3 regions of the Shinella sp. R2-11 genome follow, and region 2 is predicted to be linked to each of the others. Evidence: predicted binding sites of a transcription regulator. Region 2 holds the regulator's gene; each other region holds the start of a gene.

Region 1 (2,265 bases), on a different contig from region 2:
GCCGTGTAGCCTTCCGCGCGGAAGAACGTGGCGAGCGAGGGGATCGGCTTGCGCACATATTGCTGGTAGGGAATGCTGCCGGTCGGCAGGAAGGCGTTGGAGAAGCCCGTCAGCGCCTCGAATTCCACATTGGCCGTCAGGCCGCCGAATTCCGGCGAGAAGACGTTGCCGCTGGAGCTTTCGCGGATGACCGGCATCGGATCGGGCGAGAGCTTGACGCTCTGAAGACGCGTCGGATCCCAGAGGGACTCGCTCATCACCACGATGACGTCCGGCTTGGAGCGGTGCGTCGTGCCGGCCGGCAGGGGCTTGGACGGAATCTTGTCGATGGCGTCGATCATGTAGCCGGCGGGCGCCTGCACGTTCGCCATCGGCAGGTTGATCGCGAAGGCCATGACGAAGCCGTTATGGCGGTAGTTCTCCGCCTGGTCCCACATGATCGGGAAGACCTTCAACCGGTCGCGCATCCAGGAGAAATCGTTGTAGTCCATGATGGATGCGAAGCCGGCGAGCAGTGGCAGCGTGACGGCAAGGCGCGTCAGGCGCTCCTTCCTGGTCAGCGGGCGGAAGCGGCGCCAGGCGAAGATCCAGAGGGCGATGAGGCCGGCGACCGCGGCGAGGACGGCAAGCGCAAGGCCAGCGGCGGTCCACGGGCGGTCCTGCACCAGCACGGGCATGAGTTCGAGGATCTGGCGGCCGAAGAGCAGGTCGGTCGGATAGAGCGGATCGGTGAGGAACACCTGCTTCTGCTGCGAGATGACGCCCATCAGCACGACGAGCGGGGAGACCAGCAGCACCGCCTTGTGCTGGCGGCCGATCAGGGCGTCGATGGCAAGATAGAGCAGGAAGAACACGCCGGCCGTCGTCCAGCCGGGCTGCTGGAGATTGGTCAGATAGGCATAGGTCTGCTTGAATGAGCCGCGCGTGATGAGTTCGACGACGACGACGGTGGCAAGCGCCAGGAGAAGCGAGACGGCCAGCGAGCGCAGGACCGCCAGCGCCTTGGCATGGCGCGCGAAAAAACCTGCCTCGGCGGCGGAAATCTCGGTGGCTTCGATCGCCACGGCTGCGGAAGTGAACAGGGCCAAGGCCTTCTCCGGTTGTCATAAAACTTTCTTGTATCTGTCATACGGATGTCATCTTGAACAGAACATGAATGGGTTGCCCAACGTTTCCGGCGTGCTTTGGTTCCTTCTGTTGCATTGCGGCAATGGTCGCGGAACCCCCTGAAAACCGAAGGGTTTTGCCGAAATCGAATGCAAACCGGCCGCCGTTCATTCCCAAAACGCCTGCCATGCTCTAAAGAGCGTATCGACCGTCCGTCGTTTCCCCCGGCATCGCGCGGGAAAGGCGGACACGAGCAGGAGACGGGTCCGCAGACATGACTTCCGAGACTGAAAAGACGACGCTGCGCATCGCTGTCGCGCAATTGAACCCGACGGTCGGAGACGTCGCCGGCAACCTCGCCAAGGCGCGCGCCGCCCGCGAGGATGCGGCCCGGCAGGGCGCCGATCTCCTTCTCCTGACGGAACTCTTCATCTCCGGCTATCCGCCGGAGGACCTCGTGCTCAAGCCGGCCTTCCTGAAGGCCTGCCGCCGGGCGATCGACGACCTTGCCGCCGACACGGCCAAGGGTGGTCCCGGCGTCGTCATCGGCTTTCCGCGCCAGGACGAGACCGGCCGCTACAATGCCGTCGCCGTGCTCGACGCCGGCAAGGTGATCGCGGTGCGCGACAAGGTGGACCTGCCGAACTACGGCGAGTTCGACGAAAAACGCGTCTTCGACCAGGGCGCCATGCCCGGCCCGGTCAATTTCCGCGGCGTGCGGCTCGGCATCCCGATCTGCGAGGACATCTGGGGCGATCTCGGCGTCTGCGAGACGCTGGCCGAGAGCGGCGCGGAAATCCTGCTGTCGCCGAACGGCTCGCCCTATTATCGCGGCAAGGTGGACGTGCGCCATCAGGTCGTGCTGAAGCAGGTGATCGAGACCGGCCTGCCGCTTCTCTACGCCAACCAGCTCGGCGGGCAGGACGAGCTCGTCTTCGACGGCGCGAGCTTCGCCTTCAACGCGGACAAGACGCTCGCCTTCCAGATGAGCCAGTTCGAGGAGACGATCGCGCTCACCACCTGGAAGAAGCACGGCGGGAGCTGGGTCTGCGACGGCGGGCCGATGTCGCGCATTCCCGAGCGAGAGGAGGCGGACTATCGCGCGTGCCTCCTCGGCTTCCGCGACTACGTCAACAAGAACGGCTTCAAGAATGTCGT
Region 2 (2,265 bases):
CCAGATGGACCAGGTGACGCAGCAGAACGCCGCGATGGTGGAGGAAACCACCGCCGCCTCGATGGCGCTCAACGACGAGGCGCAGACGCTGAAGACGCTCGTCGCCCGCTTCCGCGCCGGCGCCGCCGCCATGGCCGCCCAGCAGCCGGTCCAGCAGGCCACGCGCCCGCAGGCCCAGCCGCAGCGCGCCGCCTACCAAGCCCCGCGCAGCACGGCCCGCGCCATCCCGCAGGTCGCCGGCAACACGGCGCTCGCCCAGGACGACTGGGAAGAGTTCTGAGACCTGGCGACAGGATGAAGAAAGGAGGCCGGCGGAAACGCCGGCCTTTTTGTTGACGGCCCTCGCTCCCCCCGTCAGCGTCATCCTCGGCCTTGTGCCGAGGATCTGCCAGCGCATCGGGAAATAGATGCCCGGGACAGGCCCGAGCATGACGAAGGAGAGGGTTTCGGGCTGTCAGAAATGCCGGCCGGAAGCCCTCCAAACGCAAACAGGCCCCGAAGGGCCCATTTCCGTCCTTGGGAGGAAGGTCGTCCGGTCAGGCTTCCAGCGAATAGCCGGCGCCGCGGACCGTGCGGATGACATCCTGCATGTTGGCGAAGTTGAGCGCCTTGCGCAGGCGGCCGACATGGACGTCGACGGTGCGCTCGTCGACATAGATGTCGTGGCCCCAGACGCCGTCGAGGAGCTGCGAGCGGGAGAAGACGCGGCCGGGCGAGGTCATCAGGAATTCCAGCAGGCGGAATTCCGTCGGGCCGAGGCGGACCTCGCGGGTGCGGCGGTGGACGCGGTGCGTGTCGCGGTCGAGCTCGATATCGCCGCAGCGCAGCACCGTCGAGACGACCTCGGGCTTGGCCCTGCGCAGCATGGCGCGCACGCGAGCGACCAGTTCCGGCGTCGAGAAGGGTTTCACCACATAGTCGTCCGCGCCGGTGGCAAGGCCGCGCACGCGCTCGCTCTCCTCGCCGCGCGCCGTCAGCATGATGATCGGCAGGCGCTCGGTCTCGGGCCTCTGGCGCAGGCGCCGGCAGAGCTCGATCCCGGAGACGCCGGGCAGCATCCAGTCGAGGATGAGGAGATCCGGCATGCGCTCCTGCAGGCGCATCTCGGCCTCGTCGCCGGAGAGGATCGTGTCGACCTCGAAACCTTCGGCTTCGAGATTGTAGCGCAGGAGGACGCTGAGCGCCTCCTCGTCTTCGACGACGGCTATTCTGGGCACCATGTGTCGAACCCTATTCGCTTACTCGGAGGCGTCGGCAACGTCGGCGGCGACGACGGAGGTCGAGGTATCGTCCTTCGGACGCTCGCCTTCCGGCTGCGAGCCGGTGGCCATGTAATAGATGGTTTCGGCGATGTTGGTCGCATGGTCGCCGATGCGCTCGATGTTCTTGGCGCAGAACAGGAGATGCGTGCAGGGCGTGATGTTGCGCGGGTCTTCCATCATGTAGGTGAGGAGCTCGCGGAACAGCGAGGTGTAGATCGCGTCGATCTCGTCGTCGCGCTCGCGGATGGCCTTCGCCTTGTCGACCGAGCGGGTGGCGTAGACGTCGAGCACTTCCTTGAGCTGCATCAGGGCGAGTTCGGCAAGGTGCTCCAGGCCGCGGGCGAGCTTGCGCGGCATGCCCGAGCTCTGCACGGCGATGACGCGCTTGGCGGTGTTCTTGCCGAGGTCGCCGACGCGTTCCAGCTCGGCGGCGATGCGGATGGCGCCCATGATCTCGCGCAGGTCCGCCGCCATCGGCTGGCGCTTGGCGATGGTGACGATGGCCTTCTCGTTGATCTGGCGCTCGGCATTGTCGAGGATGATGTCTTCCGAGATGACCTTCTGGGCCAGCGCCGCATCCGTGGTGACGAGGGCGCGGACGGAATCGGACACCATCTGCTCGGCGGTGCCGCCCATCTCGGAGATGCGGCGGGAGAGGTACTTCAGTTCTTCGTCATAGATCGAGACGATATGGGTCGATGTCATGGCTTTATCCTTGATGCGCTCGGGTGTCCGGGGCTTCGGCGACGATGGCGTCAGCCGAAGCGGCCCATGATGTAGTCCTGCGTGCGCTGGTCGTCCGGGTTGGTGAACATCTTGTCGGTGTCATTCTCCTCGACGAGGTTGCCGAGGTGGAACATGGCGGTGCGCTGCGAGACGCGGGCCGCCTGCTGCATGGAATGCGTCACGATGACGATGGTGAAGTTGGCGCGCAGCTCGTGGATCAGCTCCTCGACCTTGGCGGTCGCGATGGGGTCGAGCGCCGAGCAGGGCTCGTCCATCA
Region 3 (2,265 bases), on a different contig from region 2:
GTTATTGACCTGGTTGGGGAAGTCGGAGCGGCCGGTGCAGATCATCGCGTCGGGACGGGCGGCGCGCGCCTCCTCCGGCATGATCTCCGGCTTCGGGTTGGCGAGCGCCATGATCAGCGGCTTTTCCGCCATGCGCACGAGAAGCTCCGGCTTCAGCACGCCGGCGGCCGAAAGGCCGAGGAAGACGTCGGCGCCGTCGATGGTCTCGGAAAGCTGGCGCTTGTCCGTTTCCTGCGCATAGACGGCCTTCCACTGGTCCATCAGCTCTTCGCGGCCCTTGTAGACGACGCCCTCGATGTCGTGGACCCAGATGTTCTCGACCTTCGCGCCGAGGGCGACGAGCTGGTTGAGGCAGGCGAGGGCGGCCGCGCCCGCGCCGGAGGCGACGATCTTGGCGTCGGGCAGCGACTTGCCAGCGAGCTCCAGGCCGTTCAGGACGGCGGCCGCGACGATGATCGCCGTGCCGTGCTGGTCGTCGTGGAAGACGGGGATGTCCATTTTCTCGCGGAGCTGGCGCTCCACCTCGAAGCATTCCGGCGCCTTGATGTCTTCCAAGTTGATGCCGCCGAAGGTCGGCTCCAGCGCGGAGACGACATCGACCATCTCCCCGACGGTCGGCGCGTCTATCTCGATGTCGAAGACGTCGATGCCGGCGAATTTCTTGAAGAGGACGGCCTTGCCCTCCATCACCGGCTTGGAGGCGAGGGGGCCGATATTGCCGAGGCCGAGCACGGCCGTGCCGTTGGAGACGACCGCGACGAGGTTGGCGCGGGCGGTGTAGTCGGCGGCGGTGTTCGGATCGTCGCGGATCGCAAGACAGGGCGCGGCGACGCCCGGCGAATAGGCGAGCGCGAGGTCGCGCTGGTTGCCGAGCGGCTTGGTCGGGTTGATCTCCAGCTTGCCGGGGCGCGGGTGACGGTGGAAGAAGAGGGCCTGCTGGTCGATGTCGCCGCTTGCGGGGCCGTCCTGCGTCCTCGATTTATCAGCCGTGCTCATGATGCGTCCTGCCATATGCTGTTTTCGTCGCGGTTTCTCGGGGGCGAAGCTGCCGCAACGGTAAGTTTCCGGAGTCTCCCATAAAGCCGCAATCGCCGGCCTGTGCAATGCCTATTTGCTGTCGGAAAAGGCATAGGTGTGTCATCAATCTGAAACAGGAGTCTGGTTTTCAACGGGAGGAAAGCCGCCCGTCCGAAGAGGATCGCGGCGGCCGGCCACCCGGAGACAGACGCATGACCGCGACCCCCGTCGACCCCAATGTCCGCCACTTCCGCACGCTGTTCATCTCGGACGTGCATCTCGGATCGAAGGCCGCCAAGGCGGACTTCCTGATCGACTTCCTGCGGCATCACGAAGCGGAGACCATCGTGCTCGTCGGCGACATCGTCGACGGCTGGCGCCTCAAGCGCAACTGGTACTGGCCGCAGGCCTTCAACGACGTGACGCAGAAGCTCCTGCGCAAGGCCCGCAAGGGCACCCGCATCGTCTATATTCCCGGTAACCACGACGAATTCCTGCGCGACTTCCCCGGCACGCATTTCGGCGGCGTCGAGGTGGCCGAGCGTATCATCCATGAGGCTGCAGACGGCCGGCGCTACCTGGTGCTGCACGGCGACGAGTTCGACGTGGTGGTGCGCCATGCCCGCGTCGTCGCCTATCTCGGCGACTGGGCCTATGACGCGGCCATCGCGATCAACGTGGTCTTTGCTGCCATCCGCCGCCGGCTGGGGCTGCCCTACTGGTCCTTCTCCTCCTGGGCCAAGCAGCAGGTGAAGACGGCCGTGAACTTCATCGGCGAATTCCAGAGGGTGGTCGTCGAGGAGGCGCGCCGCAACGATGCGGACGGCGTCATCTGCGGCCATATCCACCATGCCGTGATCACCGAGATCGACGGCATCCGCTACATCAACAGCGGCGACTGGGTGGAAAGCTGCACGGCCATCGCCGAGCATCACGACGGCCGGATGGAGCTGATCACCTGGCAGCAGATGGCCGCCGCGCCCGTCGAGGTTCTGCCGGTCTCGCGCCAGATGCCCGTCATCGAGGTGCGGGAGCCGGCCGGCGTGGAGGCTGCGTAAGGGGATTTCCGTTAGGGTAATCTTTGGAGCTCGCCCCTCACCCTAACCCTCTCCTCGCAGGCGGGGAGAGGGAACTTGCCCCAAGCGACGTTGGGGGAAATTGGGGAAACCGGTGCGGCATATCCCCTTCGCCCCGCTTGCGGGGAAAAGGTGGCCGGCAGGCCGGATGAGGGGCACGGCATCCACCGTG

The links. The regulator PhoB, encoded in region 2, activates phosphate uptake and scavenging genes when phosphate is short. The targets are predictions, from matches to a motif close to TGTCATNNANCTGTCAT.
Region 1: the regulator PhoB is predicted to act here: its motif matches at 1,102-1,118, upstream of ACZ1A1_RS07030 (LTA synthase family protein).
Region 3: the regulator PhoB is predicted to act here: its motif matches at 1,136-1,152, upstream of ACZ1A1_RS06985 (UDP-2,3-diacylglucosamine diphosphatase).

What each region holds. Positions count from the first base shown of each region.
Region 1 is NZ_JBVAPC010000002.1:485,801-488,065, reverse strand. Features, by position in the region: gene ACZ1A1_RS07030 (LTA synthase family protein) at 1-1,082, opposite strand, end outside; gene ACZ1A1_RS07025 (NAD+ synthase) at 1,382-2,265, shown strand, end outside.
Region 2 is NZ_JBVAPC010000013.1:64,161-66,425, forward strand. Features, by position in the region: gene ACZ1A1_RS23710 (methyl-accepting chemotaxis protein) at 1-280, shown strand, start outside; gene phoB (phosphate regulon transcriptional regulator PhoB) at 537-1,220, opposite strand; gene phoU (phosphate signaling complex protein PhoU) at 1,239-1,967, opposite strand; gene pstB (phosphate ABC transporter ATP-binding protein PstB) at 2,018-2,265, opposite strand, start outside.
Region 3 is NZ_JBVAPC010000002.1:473,937-476,201, reverse strand. Features, by position in the region: gene ACZ1A1_RS06990 (NADP-dependent malic enzyme) at 1-996, opposite strand, end outside; gene ACZ1A1_RS06985 (UDP-2,3-diacylglucosamine diphosphatase) at 1,230-2,075, shown strand.